4 regions of the Bradyrhizobium sp. 134 genome follow, and region 4 is predicted to be linked to each of the others. Evidence: predicted binding sites of a transcription regulator. Region 4 holds the regulator's gene; each other region holds the start of a gene.
What was found. The regulator HrcA, encoded in region 4, represses chaperone genes, less so after heat shock. The targets are predictions, from matches to a motif close to GTTAGCACTCNCNNNNNGNGAGTGCTAAC.

Region 1 (7,195 bases), on a different contig from region 4:
GGTCAGTTCCGGGCTTTGCGACACCGGATTGGCAATGCTCTACGGCGAGGTTGCGGGGGTGCATGTCGAGCCGGTGCTCAAGACGCGTTGCGTCGCGATCATGCCGAAGACGCATCGTCTTGCACAGAAGAAGACGCTGCGCCCTGCCGATTTCGCCGACGAGGCCTTCATTTCCTTCGCCACGGGGAGTCCACTCTACGATCGCATCGATACGATCTTCGCGCAGGCGGGCGTCACGCGCCGCATTGTTGCGGAGACCGATCTGGGCGCATCGGTCTGCGCCCTGGTCGCGGCGGGCCTTGGCATCAGCATTATCAACCCGATTGCCGCGCATGACGAAAGCTCTGGCGCGGCTCTGACCACGCGCCCCTTCAACCCGGCGGTCCCCGTTACGATCGCACTGCTCTATCCACCTTATGCCGCTCGCGCCCGGTTGATCGATGCCTTCAGCGAATATGCTCGCAAGGTCATGAGCACGGAATTGGGCTATCTCGAGCGGTAGCGGGTCGATCCGCGGCGAGGCTTGTGCGAGGCTGGCGCCCTCGTAGCTCCGATGGAGCGCAGCGCAATCGCGACAATCCTTCCATGTTAATCTCCTCAGGAGATTCGGGTGGAATTGATTCATGAGCGACAGCGTCGGCCAGCGTGCATTTCAAAATTCCCGGCTTCAGAAACGACAAAAAGCCGACGTAGGGCCGTTGCTCGCGCGCGCCCTCCAGCTGCACAAAGCGGGACTTCTGCGCGAGGCAAAGACGGCCTATCGCGAACTCCTGGAGCTCGCACCCAACCAATTCATCGCGCTGCATTTGCTGGGCGCTTTGGAGGCTGAAGCCAAAAACTATCAGCAAGCGCAAGTTCTGCTGAGCCGAGCGGTGGCCGTGGATCCGCGATCTGCCGAAGCTCATATGAGCCTGGGTGTCGCGCTCAACGGGCTAAAACGTCACAATGAGGCCCGCGAGAGCTATCGAAAAGCCCTCGCCCTCCGGCCCAACTACGCCTTGGCCCTGTCCAATCTCGGTAACGCGAGCGCGGCCCTTGAACTTTACCAGGAAGCGCTCGAGAGCTACGACAAGGCGCTCGCAATCGACGGAAAACTTTCCGAAGCCCATAACGGCCGGGGTTGGGCGCTCTGCCGTCTGCGCGCCTATGACGAGGCTGTCGCAAGCTTAAACCGCGCGTTATCGATCAAGCCTGACTATGCCTCGGCGCTGTCGAGCCGCGCCGTTGCCTTGCGGGAGCTTCAGCGATTCGGCGAAGCCATGGCGGATTGCAATCGCGCAATCGCCCTGGCACCTGACGACGCGAATGGATGGCTCTGGCGGGCCAGCATCTTGCTCCTGACCCGGCAAGTTGCCGAAGCATTGTCCGATTGCGAGAAGGCTCTCGCGGCCGATCCCGGCTTCTCTCAGGCCCACAGCCTGCTCGGCCAATGTCTCGCGGCACTTGGCCGGGTCGACGAAGCCCTCGCCAGTTTCGACAGAGCTCTCGACATCGAGCCCGATCAGAGCACGATCTCCAGCAAGATATTCACCCTCGATTTTATGGCCGACGCCAGCGTTGCGCAGCATCAGCAAGCGCGACGTGTATGGTGGGAGCAGATCGGTGCGAAGATCGCCTCAGCAGCGGCGGGACCACATGACAACAGCCGCGATCCGGATCGCCGTCTGGTGCTGGGTTATGTCTCGTCGGATTTTCACGCACATTCGGCGGCGTTCATTTTCAAGCCGGTCCTGCAGCACCATGATCGGGCACAGTTCGAGATCGTGTGCTACGCTTGTTCACCGAAAACGGATGCGACGACCCGCGAATTTCAGGGGATCGCCGATCGCTGGCGCGACGCCTCGCAATGGTCCGACGATCGCCTCGCCGCCCAGATCCGCGCCGATGGTGTCGATATCCTGATCGATCTGTCCGGCCATACCAGCGGAAACCGCCTCGGTGTGTTTGCGCGCAAGCCGGCACCAGTTCAAGTGCATGGCTGGGGCCACGGCACCGGCACCGGGCTGCCAACGATCGATTATCTATTCTCGGACCCGGTCGCGATTCCTGCCGCGGTTCGGCATCTGTTTGCGGAGACCGTCGTTGACCTGCCGTGCTTTGTGACGCTGGCGCCGCTGCCGGCCGGGATTGCGCGGGCGCCGACGCCGGCGATCGCGAACGGCTTCATCACATTCGGTGTCTTCAACCGCATCAGCAAGATTTCGAACGAGGCGGTGGACGTCTGGTCCAGGATTCTTGAGCGGGTGCCGGGTTCGCGACTGCTGATCAAGGATACTGCGCTGGACGCTCAGCTGGTCCGCGACAATCTGCTGGCGCGGTTTGCAGCTTGCCGGTTGCCGTCCGAACGCGTCGACCTGCTCGGAGCCACGTCGCGAGACGAACATCTGGCAGCGTTCAATCGCGTCGATATTGGCCTCGACCCATTCCCGCAGAATGGCGGCGTCAGCACGTGGGAAGCCTTGCAGATGGGCGTGCCGGTAGTGGCGAAGCTCGGTCACAGTCTGCCGAGCCGTGCTGCCGGCTCCATCCTCGCCGCGCTGGGCCTGCCGGACTGGGTCGCGGAAAGCGATGAGGCCTATGTCGAGATCGCAGCGAGCCGTGGGGCGCAGATCGGCGACCTCGATAAGTTGCGCCGCGAACTGCCCGGACAGATCAGGGCTGCGGCCGCCGGCAATCCCGTCTCATACGCGCAAGCGGTTGACGATGCCTATCGCGCGATGTGGAAACGCTATTGCAACGACGGCGGCTGATCTCCGCTTCACCTACGCCTTCAACTCCACCGTCCTGAACTCGGCCGGCAGGATCACCTCCAGCAGTTCGACGTCGTCCGAATAGTCCAGGATCATGTGCTTGATCTTCGGCGGCTGGGTCCAGGCGCTGCCTTCTTTCATCAGCGTCTCGCCCTCTCCGTCCATATAGGTCTTTACCCAGCCCTTGAGCACGTAGACCATCTGGAATTCGACGTCGTGGAAGTGCAGCTTCGACACCTCGTCCGGGTTGCAGGGGCCGTGCAGCCGGATCACGTGCGCTTGCGCCAGCCCGTGACTCGCAGCGGCGATGCCGAGATCGCGATACTTCGCGTAGGTGCGCAGACCGTCGGCCTTGAAGTCCTCCTCACGGTGATGGCTGATCGCGATGCGCTGCTTGGGCCGCGCCGGTTTCTTGATGGATGGCTTTGCCGTTGTCGTGGGGGCTTTCGCCTTCACCGCCTTGCGGGCCGTCGATCGTGCGGCGGGTTTGGCCCCGCTTCGCTTCTTCACCGCCGCCTGCGACGCGCTACGCGATTTTGCTTTCTTGGCCATGGCGGTCTCCCCTGTTGTTATAGGGGAGAGGTTAGCACGGAATGCGAAATCGTAGGATGGGTTAGCGTCAGCGTAACCCACCCTACAGCACCACGCTCGCCTTCAATGCAGCCGGAATATGCCGTCGACCGCGCGCAGCTCGGCCGGCTTGATCAGCTTGGAATGCGCGACCGTGACCGAGAACAGCGGACCGTCGAGCTTCTTCTGCCAGAACGCCAGGAAATCCGTCAGCGCCGGAAATTTCGGAAACATGTCGTAGTTCTGCCAGACATAGGTCTGGAGCAGCGAGCGATGATCCGGCATCCGGTAGAGAATTTCTGCCGTCGTCAGCCCGTAACCCAGCACCTGTTTCCGGAAGTCGTCGGAAACAACCCCAACTCGCGAGACCATGCCAACCTCCTTTGCAGGAGCGCATATTCAAGGGATGGCTTTCCGGTACGCGCCCTACGAGCCACCCGGTGGAGATGCGCTCACATGAGTGAAATGTGACGCAAACTGACAATCCATCTCAAGCCCAAAAGTTTAACAAGCTGTTGAAATTCAATGCGTTAGCAGCAGATGCGGCTCCGTGCTAATACGGGCGCGGAGCGCGATTAACGATGGAAAGAGATTTTGGCAGGCGGCGCTTCCGAGTGCTATTTTTCTGCTACAAGCCCTTGCTCCCGCCAAAATCCTGCCCTATCTCAGCTGTGCCTGTGCTAGCACTCGCGGGCGCAGACTGCTAACAACCCAAAATTCCCAACTTGTGCAAAAGCTTAGGAGAACTGCATGAAATTCCGTCCGCTTCACGACCGCGTCGTGGTCAAGCGCATCGACGCAGAAGAGAAGACCGCTGGCGGCATCATCATTCCCGACACGGCCAAGGAAAAGCCCTCGCAGGGCGAGATCGTCGCCGTGGGCCCGGGTGGCCGCGACGAAGCAGGCAAGCTGATCCCGATCGACCTGAAGGTCGGCGACCGCGTGCTGTTCGGCAAGTGGTCTGGCACTGAGGTCAAGATCGACAACGTCGATCTGCTGATCATGAAGGAAAGCGACATCATGGGCGTCCTCGACGTCCCCGCTTCCAAGAAGAAGGCGGCCTAAGAGCCCCTCTCTCCCCCAGCTAAACCTCTCAAGGAAAAATTCAGATGGCAGCTAAAGAAGTCAAATTCGGCGTCGATGCACGCGACAAGATGCTTCGCGGCGTCGACATCCTCGCCAACGCGGTGAAGGTCACTCTCGGCCCCAAGGGCCGCAACGTCGTGCTCGACAAGTCGTTCGGCGCTCCCCGCATCACCAAGGACGGCGTCACCGTCGCCAAGGAGATCGAGCTCGACGACAAGTTCGAGAACATGGGCGCGCAAATGGTGCGCGAAGTCGCCTCCAAGTCCGCTGACGCGGCCGGCGACGGCACCACCACCGCCACCGTGCTGGCCCAGGCGATCGTGCGCGAAGGCGCCAAGTCGGTTGCCGCCGGCATGAACCCGATGGACCTCAAGCGCGGTATCGACATGGCGGTGGAAGCCGTGGTCGCCGACCTCGTCAAGAACTCCAAGAAGGTCACCTCGAACGAGGAAATCGCCCAGGTCGGCACCATCTCCGCCAACGGCGACGCCGAAATCGGCAAGTTCCTCTCCGACGCCATGAAGAAGGTCGGCAACGAGGGCGTCATCACGGTCGAGGAAGCCAAGTCGCTCGAGACCGAACTCGACGTCGTCGAAGGCATGCAGTTCGACCGTGGCTACATCTCGCCCTACTTCGTCACCAACGCCGACAAGATGCGCGTTGAATTCGACGACGCCTACATCCTGATCAACGAGAAGAAGCTCTCCAACCTGAACGAACTGCTGCCGCTGCTCGAAGCCGTGGTGCAGACCGGCAAGCCGCTGGTCATCGTCGCCGAAGACGTCGAAGGCGAGGCTTTGGCCACGCTTGTCGTGAACCGTCTGCGCGGTGGTCTGAAGGTCGCGGCCGTCAAGGCTCCGGGCTTCGGCGATCGCCGCAAGGCCATGCTGCAGGACATCGCGGTTCTGACCGGTGGTCAGGCGATCTCTGAAGATCTCGGCATCAAGATGGAGAACGTCACGCTCGCCATGCTCGGTCGCGCCAAGAAGGTGATGATCGACAAGGAGAACACCACGATCGTCAATGGCGCCGGCAAGAAGGCCGACATCGAGGCGCGCGTGTCCCAGATCAAGGCGCAGATCGAGGAAACCACCTCGGACTACGACCGTGAGAAGCTCCAGGAGCGTCTTGCCAAGCTCGCGGGCGGCGTCGCGGTGATCCGCGTCGGCGGCGCGACCGAGGTCGAGGTGAAGGAGCGCAAGGATCGCGTCGATGACGCGATGCATGCGACCCGCGCCGCGGTCGAGGAAGGCATCGTCCCGGGCGGCGGCGTCGCCCTGCTCCGTGCCTCCGAGCAGCTCAAGGGCCTGCGCACCAAGAACGACGACCAGAAGACCGGCGTCGAGATCGTGCGCAAGGCGCTCTCCGCGCCGGCTCGGCAGATCGCGATCAACGCCGGTGAAGACGGCTCCGTGATCGTCGGCAAGATCCTCGAGAACAAGTCATACGCTTACGGCTTCGACTCGCAGACCGGCGAATACGGCGATCTCGTCAAGAAGGGCATCATCGACCCGACCAAGGTGGTTCGCGCGGCGATCCAGAACGCGGCCTCGGTTGCGGCTCTCCTGATCACCACGGAAGCCATGGTCGCCGAGCTGCCCAAGAAGGGCGGCGCCGGTCCGGCGATGCCTCCGGGCGGCGGCATGGGCGGCATGGATTTCTGATCCAGCCATTCCGGCAAACGACAAAATGCGAAACCCCGGCAGCGATGCCGGGGTTTTTGTTTTTGGATCGCTTCGCGCCCCCAACGATCACCGCCCGTAGCCCGGGATGGAGCGGAAGCGAAATCCGGGGCACCGTATCCGGCGCGAGCAGTTCTCCTGGATTAAGCTACCGCTCCATACAGGCTACGAACTCGCGTCATGCAGGCGCCGCGCACTGCCTCCGGAATGACAGTGGGCCTCACCACACCTTTCCCAACCGCTCCATGTGCGGCTCGCCGTGCTGGTCGAGCGACCAGAATATCCGCGTCACCTTGCCGACCAGATTGTCCATCGGCACGAATCCGATCGACGACATCACGCGGCTGTCGCTCGAGTTGTCTCTGTTATCACCGAGCACGAAGAAATGGCCCGGCGGCACGGTGTAGGCGTCGGTGTTGTCGTAGTAGCCATTGTCGACGCAGTCCTGCGTGATGTAGGAGGCGCCGTTCGGCAGCGTCTCGCGCCAGCGCTTGGCCTTCGCAGCGTCATCCGCGCCGCAAGTGGAGCCGGCAACCACCGCCTTCAGGGCAACGCGTGTCACCGCGCGATCGTTGAGGATGAGCTGGCCCTGCCGCATCTGGATGCGATCACCGGGTAGCCCGACCACGCGCTTGACATAGTCGACCGAGGTGTCCTTTGGCGTCCGGAACACGACGACGTCGCCATGCTCGGGCTCGGCGGCCCGAAAACGCCCAGAGACCCATGACGGCGCGAACGGAAACGAATAGCGGTCATAGCCATAGGCATATTTTGCGGCAAATACGTAGTCGCCGACGACCAGCGTCGGCGTCATCGAGCCGGACGGGATGTTGAACGGCTGGAACAGGAAGATGCGAAACAGGAACGGCGGCGACCACAGCACCGGGATCAGGAGGATCAGGATGACGATCGCCTTGCATTCCCGCACCTTGGCCTGCGGGTGGATGGTTTCCTGAAGAGTGGTCATGCGCCTGCCCTGATCAAGCCCGTGATCGTCGCGAGATTACGCAACCTTCGCGCGCGCGCAATCCCATTGCTTGGTCGCGCCGCGCGCGGTTCGCGTTCACGGGTCGCAATCAGCCGCGCGCGAGATCGCTGAAGCAGCGG
Region 2 (7,195 bases), on a different contig from region 4:
AGACTTACTCGAAAATACAAGGAATATCGATTGGCGACTGAGTGGGCCTATCTTTTCGACTTGCAAGCCTAACAGCCTGCATTGAACGCGGCGGCATTTTCGCGGCGAGCTTAGAGCAAGCCCATCAGGTGTCAGCCGTTTCAAATTGCGATGGAATTGCTGGGGAATTCTTCGGAATGCGTGGGTTTCTGTTTTTTGTGGCGCAACAGTGTGGGCAGCACGCGGCGGGCACCAAGATGGCTTTGTGCCGCGGCTGACCGCGTCCATGCCGCCAGTCACGTACCCTAGTCTGACGATCGCGGTCGAGTAGCTCGGCCATTTGGCTTTGCCCTCACAGACCCGGGAGCCGGCTTTCCCGCACCCGGCTCTTCCCGGGAGTAACCCGCGTCATTCATTGGATAAATAAAAATGACCTGGGCAGGAAATACCGCGCTCGGCCAAGCCGGTTCTGTTTTGTGATCAGCCGCTTTTTCACCGTTGTGGATCCGTGGCGCGACGCGCGCCTCTTTCAAAGCACTCGACCCGGGCATCCGGCCAAAGTGGGTCATGCGCCGTCATAGTGATGGCGACGCTCGAATGCTACGAACCCTCGCTAGCTCGCGATAGTATTCAACCAGAATGCCAGCCTCACTCGCGTCTCACATGATAGCCCCAACATGAACCGCGATTCGGACCGACGCCCGGCATACCTGCTAAATCGCTTCGAAGTACCGCTGGCGTTCACAGTCGGAGAGTTGATGTTGAACGGCTTCCCACTCCCATTGCCGGGAACGGGAGAACGCTTCAACTTCCGGTACCGCACCACGTAGCCGTTCGCACTTGCCACGAAGCATCAGCTTCCTTCTAGCATTGAGATGCAGGTTTGAGGGCCACCATCTCGCGTCGCTCACAGGCAAATCAGCCGCTCTACTTACGTGTGAGCGGCGTCTTACGATCCGACGGTGAGCCAAACGCATCTGCCGGACGCGCGTTGCTGTGACCCAGACACAGGGAGCTTCACGGCACTCGTCGATGACCGGGCTCGCCTTGCGTGAGCCTCGGATTTGGGACATTCGCACTGTATGTTACTCGTTGGGACGGGCTTCGGGTGCCGAAGTCTGTCACCGCCCATTTCGACACCTTACATCTTGACGTAGGGTGCGATTCAAGCCCCTCAGATAGCTTATCGTGTGAAACTTTTCGGACAATGCGGCTGTGTCGCATGTAATCCGAGGCGCCACCGTATGTGTACGATGTCCAAGATGACTCCTATCAAGCTCCAAAGCCTGTACAATCATCGTAACGGGTGCGCGTGGCGGCGAAGTGGCCGCTAAGAATGTCGGCTTCCTCCACGCGCTCGTTAGCGAAGAAGCGGTAGGCTGCCTTCGTGTTCGCCCAGTCTTGGCACGCGAACGGTATGCTCCCGCCCATGCCATCACCAATTTGCCTTAACAGCTCGCCAAATCGTTGACCAAGACGGGCATCCTTGAAGGCAGTCTTGTCGATCTCGCGCTCAGTCCAGTGTGCGACGGCGCTTTCATCACGATCATCCTGGTGACCATCCGGGCCCGCCGACCGACGAGATATCGCACCGCTCGAACGCATGAAGGCACCTCGCCGTCGCGATTCAGGTGCTCAACAATGAATCACAACCGATTCATCTGATTCAAGATTCTTCGATCGAGCCTCTCGCAAATGAATCAAGCACTTGTGGGTAATTGAAGGCCGGCGGCGGCCGTCTTGTGTAGTTTGAAGTCTAGCTTTGAGGTCACGTAGCGATAGGGCGCCGAATGTCGGTGGCGACGGAGCTGCGACGAGCAGGTTCGCCATTTGCAAGCTGGCGAGACGGTCTGCGGCCTCGCGCGCCGGTACGGGGTGGCTTACAGCCTGCTGTTCACCAGGCGCCGACAAGCGCACCAGGGGCGACCGGGCGGAGATTTCGTGCCAGCTCTTGTTCCTGTCGAGATCCACACCCACGCTGGCTCCGGTATTGATCAGCACGCCGCCACCGGCGTCTTCACAGCTCGCCCATCGCTTCAGCATTTAGTTGAACGGTTGGCCAGGTCATGGTCGCGGGACAGCTCGGCGAGCTGTTCGCGCATATAGAGCTGTCGCGATGCGGGCAGAGGCCCTTTCGCGCAAACCGGGGACATCGGCGCGCTCGCTGTCTGGAGCACGGGCGAGCCGTCCAGCAGCGACTTCGGCGCGCAAACGTGATCTGAAACTGGACGAGGTGCCGAACGATCTGAGCACATTCCTGCGCTAGCTCGCGCAGCCAGTGTTGCCTCGCCTCGAGGTGCTGAGTATCGGATCATCGATCAAGCGGAGCGATACCCCAATTCGCGACCTCTGCGTCAGGTTCTAAACGCATCCCAATCTTAGAACGAAGTCAGCCGACGATTCGCATTTGAACCGGCACCAGATCGGCGGGCCTTTACCAGCTCGAATTTAGGGCAGAGGAATTGAGCGGTTAGGCGAGATTGGGTTGAGACGCAGAGCCGTACGACTCACTCAGAAGAAGGTCGGGTGCTCGGCGGCAAGCCGAGAAAGTGATCTGGGCAGCCCCAACAGAGATCCGCCCGCCCAGCGGATTTTTCCTGCTACAAACACTTGTTCCCCAAAAAATCGGTCCTATTTCAGCTGCGCCTGCGTTGGCACTCGCGGGCCACGATTGCTAGCAATCGGGAAATCTTCAACTGAAGTAAATGCTTAGGAGATCTGCATGGAATTCCGTCCGCTTCACGACCGCGTCGTGGTCAAGCGCATTGACGCAGAAGAAAAGACCGCTGGCGGCATCATCATTCCGGACACTGCCAAGGAAAAGCCTTCGCAAGGTGAAGTCATCGCCGTCGGCCCCGGCGGCCGCGACGAGAGCGGCAAGCTGATCCCGATCGACGTCCTGGTCGGCGACCGCGTCCTGTTCGGCAAGTGGTCCGGCACCGAGGTCAAGATCGACAACGTCGACCTGCTGATCATGAAAGAGAGCGACATCCTGGGCGTTCTCACGGACGCGTCCGCCAAGAAGAAGGCCGCCTAAACCATCTCGCACCGCTCATCCTGAGGAGCCCTGCTGGGCGTCGTAAAGGGTGAGACCAAGTAAAACATTCAGGAAGACCCACATGTCAGCCAAAGAAGTCAAGTTCGGCGTAGACGCCCGCGACCGCATGTTGCGCGGCGTCGAAATTCTCAACAACGCGGTGAAGGTCACGCTCGGTCCGAAGGGCCGCAACGTCGTGCTCGACAAGTCGTTCGGCGCTCCCCGCATCACCAAGGACGGCGTCACCGTCGCCAAGGAGATCGAGCTCGAGGACAAGTTCGAGAACATGGGCGCGCAGATGGTGCGCGAAGTCGCCTCCAAGTCCGCCGATGCGGCCGGCGACGGCACCACCACCGCAACCGTGCTCGCGGCTGCGATCGTTCGTGAAGGCGCCAAGTCGGTTGCCGCCGGCATGAACCCGATGGACCTGAAGCGTGGTATCGACCTCGCGGTCGAAGCCGTCGTTGCGGACCTCGTCAAGAACTCCAAGAAGGTCACCTCGAACGACGAGATCGCCCAGGTCGGCACCATCTCGGCCAACGGTGACGCGGAGATCGGCAAGTTCCTCGCCGACGCCATGAAGAAGGTCGGCAACGAGGGTGTCATCACCGTCGAGGAAGCCAAGTCGCTCGAGACTGAGCTCGACGTCGTCGAGGGCATGCAGTTCGACCGCGGCTACATCTCGCCCTACTTCGTCACCAACGCCGAGAAGATGCGCGTCGAGATGGACGACGCCTACATCCTCATCAACGAGAAGAAGCTCTCCTCGTTGAACGAGCTGCTGCCGCTGCTCGAGGCCGTGGTGCAGACCGGCAAGCCGCTGATCATCGTCGCCGAGGACGTCGAAGGCGAGGCGCTTGCCACCCTGGTCGTGAACCGTCTGCGCGGTGGTCTGAAGGTTGCGGCCGTCAAGGCTCCGGGCTTCGGCGATCGCCGCAAGGCCATGCTGCAGGACATCGCGATCCTGACCGGTGGCCAGGCCATCTCGGAAGATCTCGGCATCAAGCTCGAGAACGTCACGCTTAACATGCTCGGTCGCGCCAAGAAGGTGATGATCGACAAGGAGAACACCACGATCGTCAACGGCGCCGGCAAGAAGGCCGACATCGAGGCGCGCGTGGCTCAGATCAAGGCGCAGATCGAGGAAACCACCTCGGACTACGACCGTGAGAAGCTCCAGGAGCGTCTTGCCAAGCTCGCAGGCGGCGTCGCGGTGATCCGCGTCGGCGGCGCGACCGAGGTCGAGGTGAAGGAGCGCAAGGATCGCGTTGATGACGCGATGCATGCGACCCGCGCGGCGGTCGAGGAAGGCATCGTCCCGGGCGGCGGCGTCGCCCTGCTCCGTGCCTCCGAGCAGCTCAAGGGTCTGCGCACCAAGAACGACGACCAGAAGACCGGCGTCGAGATCGTGCGCAAGGCGCTCTCCGCGCCCGCCCGCCAGATCGCGATCAACGCTGGTGAAGACGGCTCGGTGATCGTCGGCAAGGTCCTGGAGAAGGAGCAATACGCCTACGGCTTCGACTCGCAGACGGGCGAGTATGGCAACCTGGTCAGCAAGGGCATCATCGACCCGACCAAGGTGGTCCGCACCGCGATTCAGAACGCTGCATCCGTGGCGGCCCTGCTGATCACTACCGAGGCCATGGTCGCCGAGCTGCCGAAGAAGAACACCGGCGCGCCCGCGATGCCTCCGGGCGGCGGCATGGGCGGCATGGGCGGCATGGACTTCTGATCCAACTCTCTTAAAAATGCGATCCCCGGCAGAAAAATGCCGGGGGTCATTTTTGGCTCGCGGCTTTTTCAGTTCGTTGTTCTGATCTCGCGCTATGCGCTCCGCTATTTGCACTGGCGACCTTAACGAACTCACTCGTCAACCGCACTCAATCCACAAGCCGCCTGGATGCATAGGTGTATTCGAGAGCCAGCCGGCGCGCGTATCCCGTGAGATTGGCGGCCGCGCTATGCCCGCCGTCGATATTTTCATACCAGTAATGGGGCCGGCCGAGCGCAGCAAGCCTGGCGGCTGCCTTGCGGCCGTGGGCCGGATGCACGCGGTCGTCCTTGTTGGAAGTGAGAATGAACGGGACCGGGTAGCTCTTGCCCAGGACAAGCTTCTGACAGGGTGAGTAGGTCTCGATCCAGCCGCGCGGCTCGGGATGGCGGGATCGCCGTATTCGCCGATGTAGGAGGAGCCTGCGCCAACTTGGTGAACCGAAACATGTCGAACAGCGCCACCTGCACGATCGCTGCGTTGAAGCGGTCCCGGCGCTGAGTAATCGCGGTGCCCACCAGCAGATCTCCCTGGCTGCCGCCGACCACGCCCATCGGCGCGGAGAGGTGACTTTCCGACGGATTAGGTCCTCCGCAAAGGCGATGAATCATCCATGCCCGCTGCTTCGTTGCCGCTTGGGCCGCCTCGTGCCATCGCGGCCCAAACTGGCCGCCGCCCGGCAGGTTCGCGACGACATATGCACTGCCCTGCTCGGGCCAGAGCCGGCCCGTCGCTCCGGCAAAGGATGGCAGGAGGAGGCGAGGACTCCGCCATAACCATTGAGAAGAGTTCGGATCTCCGCTCCGAACCTCGCGTTCTTCGGACGTACCAGAAAGTAGGTGCGGGTCCTGGCCGCGCTAGCTGTCAAGCCTGGTACGCGCCCAGATGCCGCGCATGTGATTCTTGTCCTGATATTGCTGCGATCCCCCCGTTCCAACGAAACATACGAAATCCGGTCTTTGGCCTGAAGCATGCTGAGCGCCTCCTCAAAGAAGCGGCGATTGCAGGGATCTGATTGGAGCACGCCGAGCGTCTTGTCATTCTCGGCGCGGGCCCAAGCCAGTGCGCGCGGCTCTTCGATTTCCTGGAGCCAAAGGAAGAGCCGCAGGGGCCGACTTCTGGAGAACCGCCGTGGAGGACAGACACGTCAGCGAGAGCAACACGGCGGCAAGGAGCGAGTGTTTCATGGGAGTGATCCTGGACTGGGTGGGCCGCCCGGCTCGCGCGACCGAGCTGGGCCGAAAGCAGACAGAAGAGGTACATTCGGTCTCGACAGCGGACATGCGTGGACCGTGCCCACCGTTCCAAACGAAGCAAGCAGGGCGCCGCCTGAAAATTGGAGCTCCTCCAGTCGCCCGGTCGCGCCCGTTGGCTCAAACCTGACAATGTGGTGTTAGCTTCAAGTATTGTGATGCGCTTTACGCTTCTCACCGATGGAACAGAGGTGCCCTGCGCTGGCGTTTCACAGATCGGTCCGTAATCGCCCTAGAAGCATTATGGCGCGCCTGGCTTGCAACGGCACGTGCTCAAGGAAGGCTCTCGCGCGGAGAATTTGCCGCGGCTTGGTGCAGCGAGCGCGAGCACATGTCAGCACGGCGCGTCATCATGCGGAGGGTCAGTGACGAGCCCGCCGAAACGGCAGGTCGTTCTCGCAATTCGCAGGCATTGCACGAAGTGACTCGCACTCCGCGGGATCGACCATAATTATTTGCAAGCGCAACGCACCCTTAGGCGCACATACCCAATCACCTGCGCAGGTTCCTCGGGTGAGAACAAGAACTGGCTTCACGGAATCAAGCACAGGCTCTCGGCTTTCGTCAAAACCGTCATGGCAACGTCTCTTGATTGTTCATTAAGAGCCGCCACCAATGGTAGTTCGCTACTCACCGACCTGCGAAATCGAGGCGGCGACCCAGGGAGAGGTTGGTCTTACCGGCTGGCAACGACGGCCGTGATTTCCCGAGTCTCTGGTGGTCCGATGCTGACAGGGTGCCAAGGTCAACAAGCGTGCATAATCAAAGGTCTCGAGCATGGCGCGATTCGCCTTTCGACACGCGCTTGATCTTGGCACCGCTGCGTTGGCGCACGAAACGACTTCGTTTGCGCCGGCTACCGCCGAAGGCAGGTGTTCGGCACCTGAATTAATTCGGCGGACCGCCAACCGTGCACAGTCTTACATACGAGTTTGTGACGTTAGATTCCCTTCGAAGCACTTGAGAACGGTTTGGGCACATGCTTGCATGCCATCGAGCAACTTGACTTCTTCGCGCCTGCTCCGTGGAGGAAGAAGAGAATATGCTGTGCAATGGCAGACGCCCGCCACTCCTAGTGTCCTTACTGTTGCCCGTTAGCGTCAGCACGATGGTCAAGGCCGAAGAGCCCTCACCGAAGTACGCTGAGGTGCTCAG
Region 3 (7,195 bases), on a different contig from region 4:
CGGCGTCCTTCTTCGGCGACTCGGCGACCATGGCCTCGGTGGTCACCAGCAGGCCGGCGATCGAGGCGGCGTCCTGGAGCGCGGTGCGCACCACCTTGGCGGGGTCGATGATGCCCTTCTCGACCATGTCGACATACTCCTCGGTCTGGGCGTCGAAGCCGAAGGTCTCGGACTTGTTCTCCAGGATCTTGCCGACGACGATCGAGCCTTCCACGCCCGCGTTCTCGGAGATCTGGCGGATCGGGGCTTCCAGCGCCTTCAGCACGATGTTGATGCCGGCCTGGACGTCGGCATTGGCGTTGGTGAGACGGCCAACCGCCTTCTTGGCGCGGAGCAGCGCGACGCCGCCGCCGGGAACGATGCCCTCCTGCACCGCGGCGCGGGTGGCGTTGAGCGCGTCCTCGACGCGGTCCTTCTTCTCCTTGACCTCGATCTCGGTGGCACCGCCGACGCGGATCACCGCGACGCCGCCTGCGAGCTTGGCGAGGCGCTCCTGGAGCTTCTCACGGTCGTAATCCGAGGTGGTTTCCTCGATCTGGGCCTTGATCTGGCCGACGCGGGCCTCGATCTCCGGCTTCTTGCCGGCGCCCTTGACGATCGTGGTGTTCTCCTTGTCGATCACCACCTTGCCCGCGCGCCCAAGCATCTTCACCGTGACGTTTTCGAGCTTCATGCCGAGGTCTTCGGAGATCAGCTGGCCACCGGTGAGGATCGCGAGGTCCTCGAGCATGGCCTTGCGTCGGTCGCCGAAGCCCGGCGCCTTGACGGCGGCGACCTTCAGGCCGCCACGGAGGCGGTTGACGACCAGGGTAGCCAGAGCCTCGCCCTCGACGTCCTCGGCGATGATGACGAGCGGCTTGCCAGACTGCACCACGGCTTCCAGCACCGGCAGCATGGCCTGCAGGCCGGACAGCTTCTTCTCGTGCAGGAGGATGTAGGCATCCTCGAGCTCGGCGGTCATCTTCTCGGGGTTGGTGACGAAGTAGGGTGACAGATAGCCGCGGTCGAACTTCATGCCCTCGACGATGTCCACCTCGGTGTCGAGCGACTTGTTCTCCTCGACGGTGATGACGCCCTCGTTGCCGACCTTCTGCATCGCCTGCGCGATCATCTTGCCGATGGCGGCATCGCCGTTGGCCGAGATGGTGCCGACCTGGGCGACCTCGGAGGAGGCGGCGACCGGCTTGGCGCGCTTCTCGATGTCCTTGACGACGGCGGCGACCGCGATGTCGATGCCGCGCTTGAGGTCCATCGGGTTCATGCCGGCGGCAACCGACTTGGCGCCTTCGCGCACGATGGACTGGGCCAGCACGGTCGCGGTGGTGGTGCCGTCGCCGGCGAGGTCGTTGGTCTTGGAGGCGACCTCACGCACCATCTGGGCGCCCATGTTCTCGAACTTGTCCTCGAGCTCGATCTCCTTGGCAACGGTGACGCCGTCCTTGGTGATGCGGGGCGCGCCGAACGACTTCTCGATGAGCACGTTGCGGCCCTTCGGGCCGAGCGTCACCTTGACGGCGTTGGCGAGAATGTCGACGCCGCGCAGCATGCGATCGCGCGCGTCTCCGGAAAACTTGACGTCTTTGGCAGCCATGGTCTGCAATTCCTCTTGTTTCGTGATGTGTCTTGCTTATTGGGCCGCCTCATTCCGGGGCCGCGATCGAACCCGGCGGAATGATGCATGCCCGGATCGAGTGACCCGGGCATGCATTCAGCGGCCGTTCAGGCGTCTGGCCTTAGGCCATCACGCCCATGATGTCCGACTCCTTCATGATCAGGAGCTCATCGTTGTCGATCTTGACCTCGGTGCCCGACCACTTGCCAAACAGCACACGGTCGCCGACCTTGAGGTCGATCGGGATCAGCTTGCCGGCCTCGTCGCGGCCACCGGGGCCGACGGCGACGACTTCGCCCTGGGACGGCTTTTCCTTGGCCGTGTCCGGAATGATGATGCCGCCCTTGGTCTTTGACTCGGCGTCGATACGTTTGACCACGACACGGTCATGCAGCGGACGAAATTTGGATTTAGTCATGACGTTTCCCTTTGGAGGCTCGTTTCGGAAGGAGTGAAAGTGGGCGGGCGGCGCTGCCGTCCACCCTTCCCGAGGATCGATCGGCGCGCGTTAGCAATCCATCTTTCAGAGTGCTAATGGTGCGTCCGGGAATATGGCTTGGCCGCGATCCTGTCAAGCAAAGGTGGTTAAGCGATTGGTGAGACGGATATAGGATGGTGACATTGGAAACTTGTTCGGGGCGCCGGCGTATTAAAGGACGTCATTGCTCCGGCAGCGGTTTTGCGCTTGGCTGCGGAAGGGGTGCGGCCATGGTTTTGTCCGGGGGAATGCCATGATCAGTTCAGCTCACGCGCGCACGGTCGCCAATCTGGCGGCGGCTTCTTGCCTGGCGCTGCTGCTTGGCGCCTGCGGCGGCGGCATGAGCCTGCCGTCCTTTTCTTCGTCCTCACCGCCCCCCGAGGCCGAGCCCGGCACCGGTCCGGAAATGCCCGCGTCGATCCGCGCCGACGAGATCGTCGGGCGCTGGGGCCTCGCCTCGTTCCAGAACCCGGCCGACCGCGCCCGCACCGAGGCTGCCGCCCGGGCCCAATGCAAAAATCCTTATGTGATCACCGCCGGCTCCTCCGGCGGCGTGATCATGCATCTGGCGGACCAGGCAACACCGCAGGAGCTGCGGCTGAAGGGTTCGCCGAGCGGCAAGAACTATATCGGGCCGGCGGGTCCGACGCCCGGCGAGCAGGACCGCGAGATCGTCTCCTTCGACGGCCGCGTCCTCATCACCCGCTTCATCGACAAGGACGCCGCCACCCGCTACGGCAACATGGTCTACGTCCGCTGCGCGCCGAGGGCGTAGTCGCGGCGCCGGCCTAGCCACTCGTCATTGCGAGGAGCGAAGCGACGAAGCAACCAGGCTGCCTCCGCGGACACAGTCTGGATTGCTTCGCTTCGCTCGCAATGACGTCCAAAACAAAAAAAACGCCGGCTTGCGCCGGCGTTTTGTTTTTCCGGAGTGTCGCGTCCGCTCAGTCGAACAGCGCGTCGATGTCGTCCTGCGAGGCGTGACCGACGTCGCCGGCGAGTTTCGGGCCGTTGAGAAGCTTGTCGTCATCGCTGCGGGTGTCGACCTGCGGCACGACGTGGGACTTGATCGCGTCGACGCCGCCCCAGATCTCCATCATGGAATTGATGTGCTGCTCGATGAACTTCATCGTGCTCATGACCTTGCTGATGCGCTGGCCGGTCAGGTCCTGGAAGTTGCAGGCTTCGAAAATCGAGATGACGCGTTCCTGGATATCGTCGGCCAGCCGCTTCTGCTGATCGGCCGATTGCACCTTGGCCATCGCGCTGGCCGCCTGGTCGATCGACTCGGCGGCTTCGAGGATCTGCTGGGTCGCCTGTTCGGTGCCGCCGACGACCGCGCCGAGCTCGCCATTGACCTTGGCCATTTCGCCGCCGTCGAAGCTCTTGCCGTGCAGTGTCGCGATCTCGCGCTTGGTGCGGTCGATGGCGTCGTGGATGAGGTCGAGCTCGACCTTCAGCTTCTCGCACTGCTCGATCTGCGCCCGGTAAGTATCGAGCATGGTACGGGCTTCGGAGAGCTCGTGGGCAGTGGAGGCGTCGATCGCCGCCATGGCGGCGCTGCCGGACAAGGGCGCGGTGCCCTTCGCCATCTGTGCACGGATCGCACGCAACTCGGCCATGATCTCGCTATGCATCGGCGCAGCCTCCTCAATCATTTCGGGGCTGGGCATCTCGCCGACAATAGCCTCCTCGACACGAAAACGTTTGCGGTGAATAGCCATCAAGAACTCCCCCCACCTCACTCACGCGTCTTTGTAGGCAGAAGCGATTTAACACGAAGTTCACAGCCGGAACTGTCGTCTCGGTTGTGCGCGACGGCTTGCAAACGGGCGATTAACCATGCGTGCAAGGCGTTCATCGAAAATAAACGCTGATCGCCAAATTGCACCGCTGCCGACGACGTGGTGAATCGAAATGGCGTTTCCGTTTACCAAACAAAACGGCTTTTGCTCTTTATTGACCACGTCGCGGGTGCGGATCAGCGGTCAGCTTGCCACGACGCATGTGATCTAGACGAAACAGTACAGAGTACGTCGATGTTCAAGAAAATGTCTGTCGCGCTGCTTGGCAGCGCTTGCACCTTCATTGCCGGCGCCAACAGCGCCAGCGCCTTCGACAATAGCGTGCCGAACGATCCGCCCGCGGTGCTCTATCAGCCGCAAGTGCCGCCTGCGCCGGTGCGTGTCGCCTCCAATGCGAACATGGGCGGCGGCTTCATCGAGTTCATGTTCGGTGACGGGCCCGGTCGCGGTCCGGCCTACGCTCCGCAGCAGCCGATGTATCAGCAGCAGCCTGGTTATTATGACCAGCGCCGCCTGCCGCCGATGGGTGAGCCGCAGACGCAGGGCGCAGGTCTTCAGCAGGAGGCGGTCGATCCGCGGCAGCGTCAGTTCGACCCGAGATTCGAGAAACAACTCGTTGACTATAGCGGCAATGAAGGCGCCGGCACGATTGTGGTCGATACGCCGAACAAATTCCTCTATCTTGTCGAGGGCAACGGCCGGGCGATGCGCTACGGCATCGGCGTCGGCCGTCCCGGCTTCACCTGGTCCGGCGTGAAGTCGATCACGGCCAAGCGCGAATGGCCGGCCTGGACGCCGCCGGCGGAAATGATCGCGCGCCGCCCCGATCTGCCCAGGCACATGGAAGGCGGCCCGGAAAATCCGCTCGGCGCGCGCGCGATGTATCTCGGCTCGACGCTTTACCGTATCCACGGCTCCAACGAACCCTGGACCATCGGCACCAACGTCTCCTCGGGCTGCATCCGCATGCGCAACGAGGACGTCATCGATCTCTACGGCCGCGTCAATGTCGGCACCAAGGTCGTCGTGATGTAGGCGCATAGCGCTCGGCACCAAAACGGCCGCCTCATCGGCGGCCGTTCTCGTTTGGAGCAAGGATAAAAAGCGTCAGGCGTAATCGCTGCCGCCATCATCTCCGCCGCCGAAATCGCTGTCGTCGGCGAGGTCGACATTGCCGCCGTCATTGTCGTTCTGATCGTTGTAGTTCTGGTCGTCGTTCGAAGCGTGGTCGGCGAAGCCCTGCCGGGACGCATCACCGCGGTTCGAGCCGATGTCGTCGAGGCCGGCATCACGCGCGAGCGAGCCGCCGGACTGATCGCTGCCGCTCCAGGGACTTCCACCAGCGCTGCGGTCGCCCAGGGCATTGGTGTCGCCGAAGGCCTGCTGATGCGATCCGCCCATCATGCCGCGGATGCTGGAGAGCAGCAGCGAGCCGCCAACGACGCCGGCCGCGGCTGCCGCCGCCGTGCCGAGGAACGAACCGCCGCCACCGCCGACCGGCGGCGCGCCATAGCCCTGACCGGGGCCCTGACCTGGACCTTGACCGTAAGCCTGCCCGTAGGGCGGCTGGCCATAACCGGGCTGGCTTTGCTGCATCGCCTGGCCGCTGTTCCACACCGGCCGCGAGTCACGCGGCGGCACGTTCGGAACCGAGCCGCGCGACGGACCCCCGCCGAACAGCGTATCGCGCATGGTGTCCAGGAAACCGCCGGACTGCGCCTGTTCGGGCGCCTGCGCCGCCTCGAGCTCCTGGATACGGGCATGGGCGCGCTTCAGCGCTTCGTCTTGCAACAGCACGGTCTGCACCAGCGCATAGATCGCGCCAGGCGCCTTGCGCAGGCCGTCGGAGATCGCGGCGATCGCGTCGGGATCGCGCGGTGCATTTTCCAGTTTCGAAAGCCGGTCGAAAAGCTCGTCGACGAGCTGGCGTTCCTGCGGCGTCATGGTCAGTCTCCCTCGCGCAAAACAAGCGCGAGGCAGATGTAGGGTTCCATTGTGGCCCCAACAGTGCCGGCTGGATTAAATTTCGGTATGCGACAAGCTGCCCCGCGGGCGGCTTTTCGCAAACAGTCGCCGGTTTCATCCCAGCGTGACGCCGCTGTCCGTCAGCAGGCGCGCGAAGGCATCGCCGGCGAGATAGGCGTGCTCGCGTTCGCGGACATCCGTCATCGGGTCGAGCCCGGTGAGGATGTCGTCGACGAAGCCGGGATGACACATGATGAGGCCGCCATCCGGCAGGCCTTCGAGAAATTGCCGCATCAGCTCGCCGAAATCGGCCGCCTGCGTGAAATCATAGGCGCCGGCGAAGCCGAGATTGAAGCTGAGGCCCGCCCTGCCGGCACGGCGGCGGAATTGCGCACTGAGGATATCGAGCACCATGGCTTTCGGTGAAGCCAGCCGCTGCATCAGCGGCAGGTCGCGGCCGCCTTGGCGCACCCAGGCTTTTGGCGCGACTTCGGCGACTGCGTCGATAAAGCCGTCGCGCACCTGCGGGTAGAGCTGCACATGCTGATGGCCGTCGACGAAGTCAGGCGCGCGCCCGAACGCTTTCGCGAAGGCTGCCAGCTGCGCCTTGACCTCGTTGCGAAAGAATTCGCGGTCGAGCCTTCGCGCAAGACCCGCGCGCAGCAGCTTCGGAAACGGGAGAAACATGTCGCCGTCGAGTGGGCGGAAATGCATGGTGAGCGGCCGGAACGGTGCCGACAATGTCACGTGCAATCCGATCGCGCAGCGCGGGCTCGCTTGCGCTGCCGTCTGGAGGGCTTCGATCTCGCTGCGCTCGACCGCAGGTCCCACCATCATCACCGAGGTGGCGTTGAGACGGCCGCGTTCGATCAGGTCGTGGATGGCGCGATTGACACCCGGGCTGATGCCGTAATCGTCGGCGCAGAGCCAGATCCGCCGCGGCGGCGCGGCCGCGTTCATTCGGCCGCCGTCCTCTTCGAGGCGTCGTCAGCCTTGTCGGTCTCGAAATGCTTTTCACTGTGCTCGGCGACGAAGTAGATCGGGCGCGCCTTCAGCTCGGAGAGGATCTTGCCGATATATTCGCCGACGATGCCGATCATGATGAGCTGCACGCCGCCGATCGTCATCAGGCCGATCACGAGTGAGGGATAGCCGGGCACCTGCTTGCCGGTGGTCAAGACCTCCCACAGGATCGACAGACCGAACAGGAACGCTCCGCCGGCGAGGATCACGCCGAGCAGGCTGGCGAAGCGCAACGGCGCCACCGAGAACGAGGTGACGCCTTCGATCGAAAGACCAAGCAGACGCGCGGCGCTGAAGGTTGTCACGCCATGG
Region 4 (7,195 bases):
TTGGTGGACGTGGACATGATGAGCTCAGTCTATCCGATCGCGATTCAAGTCGGAGCGAAGCAACGTCGCCATGCAACGATATAGGCAGCCTTCCGCCTCGCGGCAGAGGATTGCACGGCAGCATTCAGAATAACGGCTGGGAATTGATCGATCGTAACGGGGCCGATTTTCACAGAGCCTTGCCCCGTCGAGCCCGACACGATGGCCTCCCCCGCGAGGGAGGAGGCCGTTGGCGCGTGTGGGGTCCAAGCCGTCCGCATCATCACCCTCGCGGGGTTCAGGCGGACTTCTTGTTGTTCTTGTCGTCGTCGACTTCGGTGAACTCCGCGTCGACGACGTCGTCCTTGGCCGCATCCTTCTTGGCGTCGGCCTCGGCCTGCTGCTTGTACATGGCCTCGCCGAGCTTCATCGACGCCTGGGCCAGCGTTTGGGTCTTGGCCTTAATGGATTCGGCATCGTCGCCCTTCAGCGCTTCCTTGAGGTCGCTGACCGCATCCTCAATCGCGCGGCGCTCGGTCTCTGCGACCTTCGAACCGTGCTCGGCCAGCGCCTTCTCAGTCGAATGCACCAGTCCATCCGCGTCGTTCTTGGCAGTCACGGCCTCGCGGCGCTTCTTGTCCGCCTCGGCATTGGCCTCGGCGTCCTTGACCATCTTCTCGATGTCGGCTTCCGACAGACCGCCGGAGGCCTGGATGCGGATCTGCTGCTCCTTGGACGTGGCCTTGTCCTTGGCCGAGACGTTGACGATGCCGTTGGCGTCGATGTCGAAGGTCACCTCGATCTGCGGCATGCCGCGCGGGGCCGGCGGAATGCCCATCAGGTCGAACTGACCGAGCATCTTGTTGTCGGCCGCCATTTCACGCTCGCCCTGGAAGACGCGGATGGTGACCGCGTTCTGGCTGTCCTCGGCGGTCGAGAACACCTGGCTCTTCTTGGTCGGGATCGTAGTGTTGCGGTCGATGATGCGGGTGAACACGCCGCCCAGCGTCTCGATGCCCAGCGACAGCGGAGTCACGTCGAGCAGCAGCACGTCCTTGACGTCGCCCTGAAGCACGCCGGCCTGGATCGCGGCGCCGATCGCCACGACTTCGTCCGGGTTGACGCCCTTGTGCGGCTCCTTGCCGAACAGCTGCTTCACGACTTCCTGGACCTTCGGCATGCGCGACATGCCGCCGACCAGCACCACTTCGCCAATCTCGGCGGCGGTGAGGCCGGCATCCTTCAGCGCCTTGCGGCAGGGCTCGACGGTCTTCTGGACGAGGTCATCGACCAGCGCCTCGAACTTGGCGCGGGTGAGCTTCATCGTCAGATGCTTCGGGCCGGTCTGGTCCGCGGTGATGAAGGGGAGGTTGATCTCGGTCTGCGTCGTCGACGACAGCTCAATCTTGGCCTTTTCAGCAGCTTCCTTCAGGCGCTGCAACGCGAGCTTGTCGTTGCGCAGGTTGATGCCCTGCTCCTTCTGGAATTCGTCGGCCAGATAGCCGACCAGGCGCATGTCGAAGTCTTCGCCGCCGAGGAAGGTGTCGCCGTTGGTCGACTTCACCTCGAACACGCCGTCGCCGATTTCGAGAATCGAGATATCGAACGTGCCGCCGCCGAGATCGTACACGGCGATCGTGCCGGTCTTGGTCTTGTCGAGGCCATAGGCGAGCGCGGCCGCGGTCGGCTCGTTGATGATGCGCAGCACTTCAAGGCCCGCGATCTTGCCGGCGTCCTTGGTCGCCTGGCGCTGGGCGTCGTTGAAGTAGGCGGGCACGGTGATGACGGCCTGGTCGACCTTCTGGCCCAGATGGGCTTCCGCGGTCTCCTTCATCTTCTGCAAGATGAACGCCGAGACCTGCGAGGGCGAGTAGGTCTGGCCGTCGGCCTCGACCCAGGCGTCGCCGTTGGAAGCCTTCACGATCTTGTACGGAACGAGCTTCTTGTCCTTCTCGACCATCGGGTCGTCGTAGCGGCGGCCGATCAGGCGCTTCACTGCGAAGAACGTACGCTCTGGATTGGTGACGGCCTGGCGCTTGGCAGGCTGGCCGACGAGGCGCTCACCGTCGTCCGTCACGGCGACGATCGAAGGCGTCGTGCGCATGCCTTCGGAATTCTCGATGACTTTGGCGTTCTTGCCATCCATTACGGCGACGCACGAATTCGTGGTGCCGAGGTCGATCCCGATGACCTTTCCCATGGTCCTGTATCCTTGTTTTTGCGGCAGGTTGGCTGGGCCCAGAAGGCACCCGAACCGAAACCCCCTAAGATCAAACATTCGCGATATTGCGATGGTTGACGCTCATATAGGAGGGGGGGAGGGGCCCGCAAGGACCGAACGCAAGTTTCGGCCGTGAAAACATTGGGTTTTGGAAGATCATATCCGGGCTGAACCCGCCTTGCGGGTGAGGAATTATTAACAGGTCCCGCGATCGGCCGGCATCCGCTACCGCGTTCCGCCCTGCCCTGTTGCGGCAAGACCAAACCCGCTAAAAGGCGGGCGGCCGAGCGGGCTCGTCATCGGGTTGGGTCGCGCGACAAAGCGGCCCGGTGGCCGACCATCGAACGGCCTCAATGTGAACCAATCAGAGTGCCCATGAAGCTGATCCGCCCCCTTGCTGCGCTCGCCCTCCTCGTTGCCTCTGCGCTTCCGGCTCTGGCTGCCGACGCCGTTTTCCCACCCGGCTTGCGCCTCGGCATGGTGCCATTGGTCGGTCTCAACACGGCCAAGACCTTTCCCGGCTTCGAGAGCGAGGACGGCAACGTCAAGGTGCTGATCACAGAACTGCCGCCGGCGGCCTATGGCGAGGTCGTGAGCGCCTTCAACTCCAATCCAGCCGGAGCCAACGGCGTCAAGCAGGACAAGATCGAGACGCCCGCGGGTCTTGCCTATTTCACGACCGAGAGCGGCAAGGCCGGCGAGACCCCGGTGCGGCGCTATTCGATGATCGTGCCGGGCGCCGGCTTCTCCGGCTATGTCGCGGTGCAGATCCCGGAGAATGCGATCAAGATCTACACCGACGAGGCGGTGCGGCAGATGTTTGCGAGCGTCGTCACTCGCAAGCAGGTCTCGGCCGAAGAGCAGATCGCGCTGATGCCGTTCAAGATCACCGATCTCGCCGACTTCAAAGACGTTCGCACGCTGGCGCCGGGCTCGAGCATCATCCTGGCCGACGGCGACGAGAGCTCCGGCTATGAATCGAAGCCGTTCATCATCCTCGGCGTGATTGGCGCCACCCCGCAAGCCGCCGACGACCGCGCCCGCTTCGCCCAGGAGGCGGCGCTCCAGATTCCCGGCGTGCGCGAGTCGCGCGTCACCATGTCCGAGCCGATCCGCATCAGCGGCCAGCAGGGTTTCGAGACCCGGATCGACGGCGTCAGCGGCAAGGACAAGACGCCGGTGACTGTGGTGCAGTGGATCCGCTTCAGCAGCGGCGGCGCCTCGCTGCGCATCATCGCCAGCGCCCCGCGCGAGCAATGGCCGGCCGCCTTCACCCGCTTCCGCGCGGTCCGCGACGGCATCCAGCCGAAGGGCTAGCCCGACACTCATCGTCGTCCCGGCGAAGGTATCCGGTCAGCAGCCCAACGACTCACCAAAGCCGGCTGCATTTTCGGGCTTCTGTTCGCATACGAACGGAACTAGGCTCCCCTTCCGTTGAGTTCATCCTGGTGGGAGGCGAATGATGCTGGATCGGCGACAAGTCTTGGCGGCGCTCGGGACGAGCGCGCTCGTGGCGCTCGCGCCAACCGCGATTCTGGCGGCCACATCGATCAAGCCGGACGATGCATCCGCGCTGCTCGTGATCGACGTGCAGAATTGCTTCCTGCCCGGCGGCAGCCTTGCCGTGAAGGAAGGCGAGCAGGTGGTGCCGGTCATCAACAAGATCTCGAAAGCGTTTTCGAACGTGGTGATGACGCAAGACTGGCACACGCAAGGCCATGTTTCCTTCGCATCAGTCCACGCCGGCAAGAAGCCGTTCGAGACCGTCGATCTTCCCTACGGCAAGCAGGTGCTGTGGCCCGACCATTGCGTGCAGGGCACCGACGGCGCCGCGCTGTCGAAAGACCTTGCGATCCCGCACGCCGAGCTCATCATCCGCAAGGGTTTTCACAAGGACGTCGACAGCTATTCGGCCTTCCTCGAAGCCGATGGCAAGACCTCGACCGGCCTTGCCGGCTATCTGAAGGGGCGCAAGATCAAGCGCGTCTTCGTCGCGGGGCTGGCGACGGATTTCTGCGTGGCCTGGACCGCGCTCGACGCGCGCAAGGCGGGCTTCGAGGTCTATGTGGTGGAAGACGCCTGCCGCGGCATCGACAATCAGGGTTCGCTCGCAAAAGCCTGGGCCGATATGGCCAAGGCCGGCGTGAAGCGGATTCAGTCCGCGGATATCGCGGCGAGCGCGTAAGAGGCGCGACCGAACTGCAAGACCCTCATCCTGAGGAGCGCGCTTCTTAGCGCGCCTCCTCAGCATGAGGATCGATCAGTTCGCCGCGCCGTTCGGCTCGTTGCTGTTGGCGGGCGCGGCCTTGGCGCCGCCCTTGGCGACACCGACCAAGGCAGGACGCAGCACGCGCTCGCCGATGGTGTAGCCGGCCTGCATGACCTGCACGACGGTGCCCGCGGGCACCGATGCATCGGGCACCTCGAACATCGCCTGCTGGAAGTTCGGGTCGAACTTCTGGCCAAGGGGGTCGAACTTCTTCACGCCGTGTTTTTCCAGCGCGCTGAGCAGCGAGCGCTCGGTCAGCTCGACGCCCTCGATCAGCGAGGCGAGGCCTGCATCGGCCGCCGCACGGGCCTCGGCCGGAACGGCATCGAGCGCGCGCTGGAGGTTGTCGGCGATGTCGAGCACGTCGCGGGCAAAGCCCGTGACGCCGTAGAGCTTGGAGTCCGCGACCTCCTTGGCAGTGCGCTTGCGCAGATTCTCCATCTCGGCCAGCGTCCGCAGCATGCGGTCGCGCGCCTCGGCGACTTCCTTCTGCAGAAGCTCGACCGAGCCCGGCTCGGGATCGTCGGGCATGATGTAGGGTTTTGACACCACGGGCTCGCCGGCCGCAGCACTCGTGTCTTCGGGTTGCCGGTCTCGATCGGTCATCGGCTCTCTTTTCGCATTCGTCTCAGGGGGTTTCTGGCCCGCATATCGTGCTTCGGGCGCCGAAAATCAAGCGCCCGTGATCGGGGGAGACGCCGGTCAGCCCCCCAGGAGCCGGCTGACGATGCGGGCAGCGTAGTCCACGGTCGGGATCACGCGGGCATAATTCAGCCGCGTCGGCCCGATCACACCCAAAACGCCGACGATATGGCCGGCAGCGTCCCGATAGGGCGAGATGATGGTGGACGAGCCCGACAGCGAGAACAGCTTGTTCTCACTGCCGATGAAGATCCGCACGCCTTCCGCAGTCTCGGCCCGCCCGAGCAGGTCGATGACCCCGCGCTTGGTCTCGAGATCGTCGAACAGCAGGCGAACGCGCTCGAGATCCTCCAGCGCATGCAAATCCTCGAGCAGATTGGCGTGGCCGCGGACGATGAGCTGCCGATCCTCGTTCTCGCCGCCCGACCAGCTGGCAATCCCGGCCGAGATCACCTTATGCGTCAGCTGATCGAGCTCGGTGCGCGCCTCTCCGAGCGCGGTCTCGAGCTCCAGCCGCGCCTCGGCCAGGGTCCGGCCCCGGATCCGCGCATTGAGGAAGTTGCCGGCTTCGGTCAACGCCGAGGATGGAACTCCCGGCGGCAGCGTCAAAACGCGGTTTTCGACCTGCCCGTCCTCGCCGACCAGGATCACCAATGCCTTTTCCGGTTCCAAGCGGACGAATTCGATATGTTTCAGCCGCGCATTGGATTTCGGCGTCAGCACGACCGCGGCAGCGCGGGTCAGGCCGGAGAGCCGCGTCAATGCCTCCTCGAGCGCAGCCTCCACCGATTGCGCGTGGCCCACGGAGGTCAACTGGCTCTGGATCGCCTGCCGTTCACTGTCATTGAGGTCGCCGACCTGCATCAGGGCATCGACGAAGAAGCGCAGGCCGAGTTCCGTCGGCAGCCGCCCGGCGGAGGTGTGCGGGGCGTAGATCAGGCCGAGCTGTTCCAGATCCGCCATGACGTTGCGGACCGAGGCGGGCGACAGCGGCATTGCGATCAGCCGCGAAATATTGCGCGAGCCCACCGGCTCCCCGGTCGCGAGGTAGCTTTCGACGATTTGACGAAAGATGTCGCGGGAACGCTCGTTGAGCTGGGCGAGGCCCGCGCGCGGCGCGATCAGATGGATCGGATCGTGATGGGCCACAGACCGTAACTCCTCTCAGATACAGGTAATTTGTCTATCCCGGGGGCTTCTGACAAGCGTGGCGTTCGCGGATTGAAAATCGGGGGTGAATAAGGCCTCGATCTTCCCCCTTGCCGCCCACCCTCACCCCCCCTACAAGCACCGCCAACAGCCCTTTTCCGAGAGTTTTGGAGGATTTCCCATGCGGCCAAGCCGCCGTGCGCCCGACGAATTGCGCCCCGTGACGCTGGAGCGCGGCGTGGTCAAATATGCGGAAGGCTCGTGCCTGGTGAAATTCGGCGACACCCACGTGCTGGTCACCGCCACGCTGGAAGACCGCCTGCCGCCATGGCTGAAGGGCCAGGGCCGTGGCTGGGTCACCGCCGAATACGGCATGCTGCCGCGCGCGACCTCGGAACGCACCCGCCGCGAGGCCTCCGCAGGAAAGCAGAGCGGCCGCACCGTCGAAATTCAGCGCCTGATCGGCCGCTCGCTTCGCACCATCATCAATCTCGAAGCGCTCGGTGAGCGCCAGATCACGGTCGATTGCGACGTGCTCCAGGCCGACGGCGGCACCCGCACGGCCTCGATCACCGGCGCCTGGGTCGCGCTCGCCGATTGCATCACCTGGATGAAGGCGCGCAACATGGTCAAGGCCAATGTGTTGCGCGACAACGTCGCCGCGATCTCCTGCGGCATCTACAAGGGCACGCCCGTGCTCGACCTCGACTATGCCGAGGACTCCGAAGCCGACACCGACGCCAACTTCGTCATGACGGGCGATGGCCGCATCATCGAAGTTCAGGGCACCGCGGAACGCGAGCCGTTCACGGAAGCCGAGTTCCTGGCGTTGATGGCGCTGGCGCGCAAGGGCGTCGCGCGCCTCGTGGACTTGCAGAAACTGGCGGTAGCGTAGTCAATAGCCCGATGCATCGCCGAATCACCGGAAAGCTGGT

Region 1: the regulator HrcA is predicted to act here: its motif matches at 4,000-4,028, upstream of IVA75_RS02115 (co-chaperone GroES).
Region 2: the regulator HrcA is predicted to act here: its motif matches at 2,630-2,658, upstream of IVA75_RS04910 (co-chaperone GroES).
Region 3: the regulator HrcA is predicted to act here: its motif matches at 2,120-2,148, upstream of IVA75_RS29415 (co-chaperone GroES).

What each region holds. Positions count from the first base shown of each region.
Region 1 is NZ_JADPKX010000006.1:270,435-277,629, reverse strand. Features, by position in the region: gene IVA75_RS02135 (LysR substrate-binding domain-containing protein) at 1-502, shown strand, start outside; gene IVA75_RS02130 (tetratricopeptide repeat protein) at 624-2,750, shown strand; gene IVA75_RS02125 (cupin domain-containing protein) at 2,763-3,302, opposite strand; gene IVA75_RS02120 (usg protein) at 3,405-3,692, opposite strand; gene IVA75_RS02115 (co-chaperone GroES) at 4,071-4,385, shown strand; gene groL (chaperonin GroEL) at 4,430-6,070, shown strand; gene lepB (signal peptidase I) at 6,309-7,055, opposite strand; gene IVA75_RS02100 (LysR family transcriptional regulator) at 7,165-7,195, opposite strand, start outside.
Region 2 is NZ_JADPKX010000009.1:56,518-63,712, forward strand. Features, by position in the region: gene IVA75_RS40250 (transposase DNA-binding-containing protein) at 1,252-1,584, opposite strand; gene IVA75_RS04910 (co-chaperone GroES) at 2,702-3,016, shown strand; gene groL (chaperonin GroEL) at 3,099-4,748, shown strand; gene IVA75_RS40290 (prolyl oligopeptidase family serine peptidase) at 4,897-5,313, opposite strand; partial or broken gene IVA75_RS40295 (hypothetical protein) at 5,273-5,398, opposite strand.
Region 3 is NZ_JADPKX010000073.1:296,090-303,284, reverse strand. Features, by position in the region: gene groL (chaperonin GroEL) at 1-1,591, opposite strand, end outside; gene IVA75_RS29415 (co-chaperone GroES) at 1,734-2,030, opposite strand; gene IVA75_RS29410 (hypothetical protein) at 2,344-2,865, shown strand; gene IVA75_RS29405 (protein phosphatase CheZ) at 3,035-3,814, opposite strand; gene IVA75_RS29400 (L,D-transpeptidase) at 4,130-4,930, shown strand; gene IVA75_RS29395 (DUF2076 domain-containing protein) at 5,003-5,839, opposite strand; gene IVA75_RS29390 (ChbG/HpnK family deacetylase) at 5,975-6,820, opposite strand; gene IVA75_RS29385 (glycosyltransferase family 2 protein) at 6,817-7,195, opposite strand, start outside.
Region 4 is NZ_JADPKX010000034.1:367,529-374,723, reverse strand. Features, by position in the region: gene dnaJ (molecular chaperone DnaJ) at 1-17, opposite strand, end outside; gene dnaK (molecular chaperone DnaK) at 278-2,179, opposite strand; gene IVA75_RS11455 (hypothetical protein) at 2,576-3,517, shown strand; gene pncA (bifunctional nicotinamidase/pyrazinamidase) at 3,663-4,385, shown strand; gene grpE (nucleotide exchange factor GrpE) at 4,461-5,075, opposite strand; gene hrcA (heat-inducible transcriptional repressor HrcA) at 5,172-6,260, opposite strand; gene rph (ribonuclease PH) at 6,442-7,155, shown strand; gene rdgB (RdgB/HAM1 family non-canonical purine NTP pyrophosphatase) at 7,167-7,195, shown strand, end outside.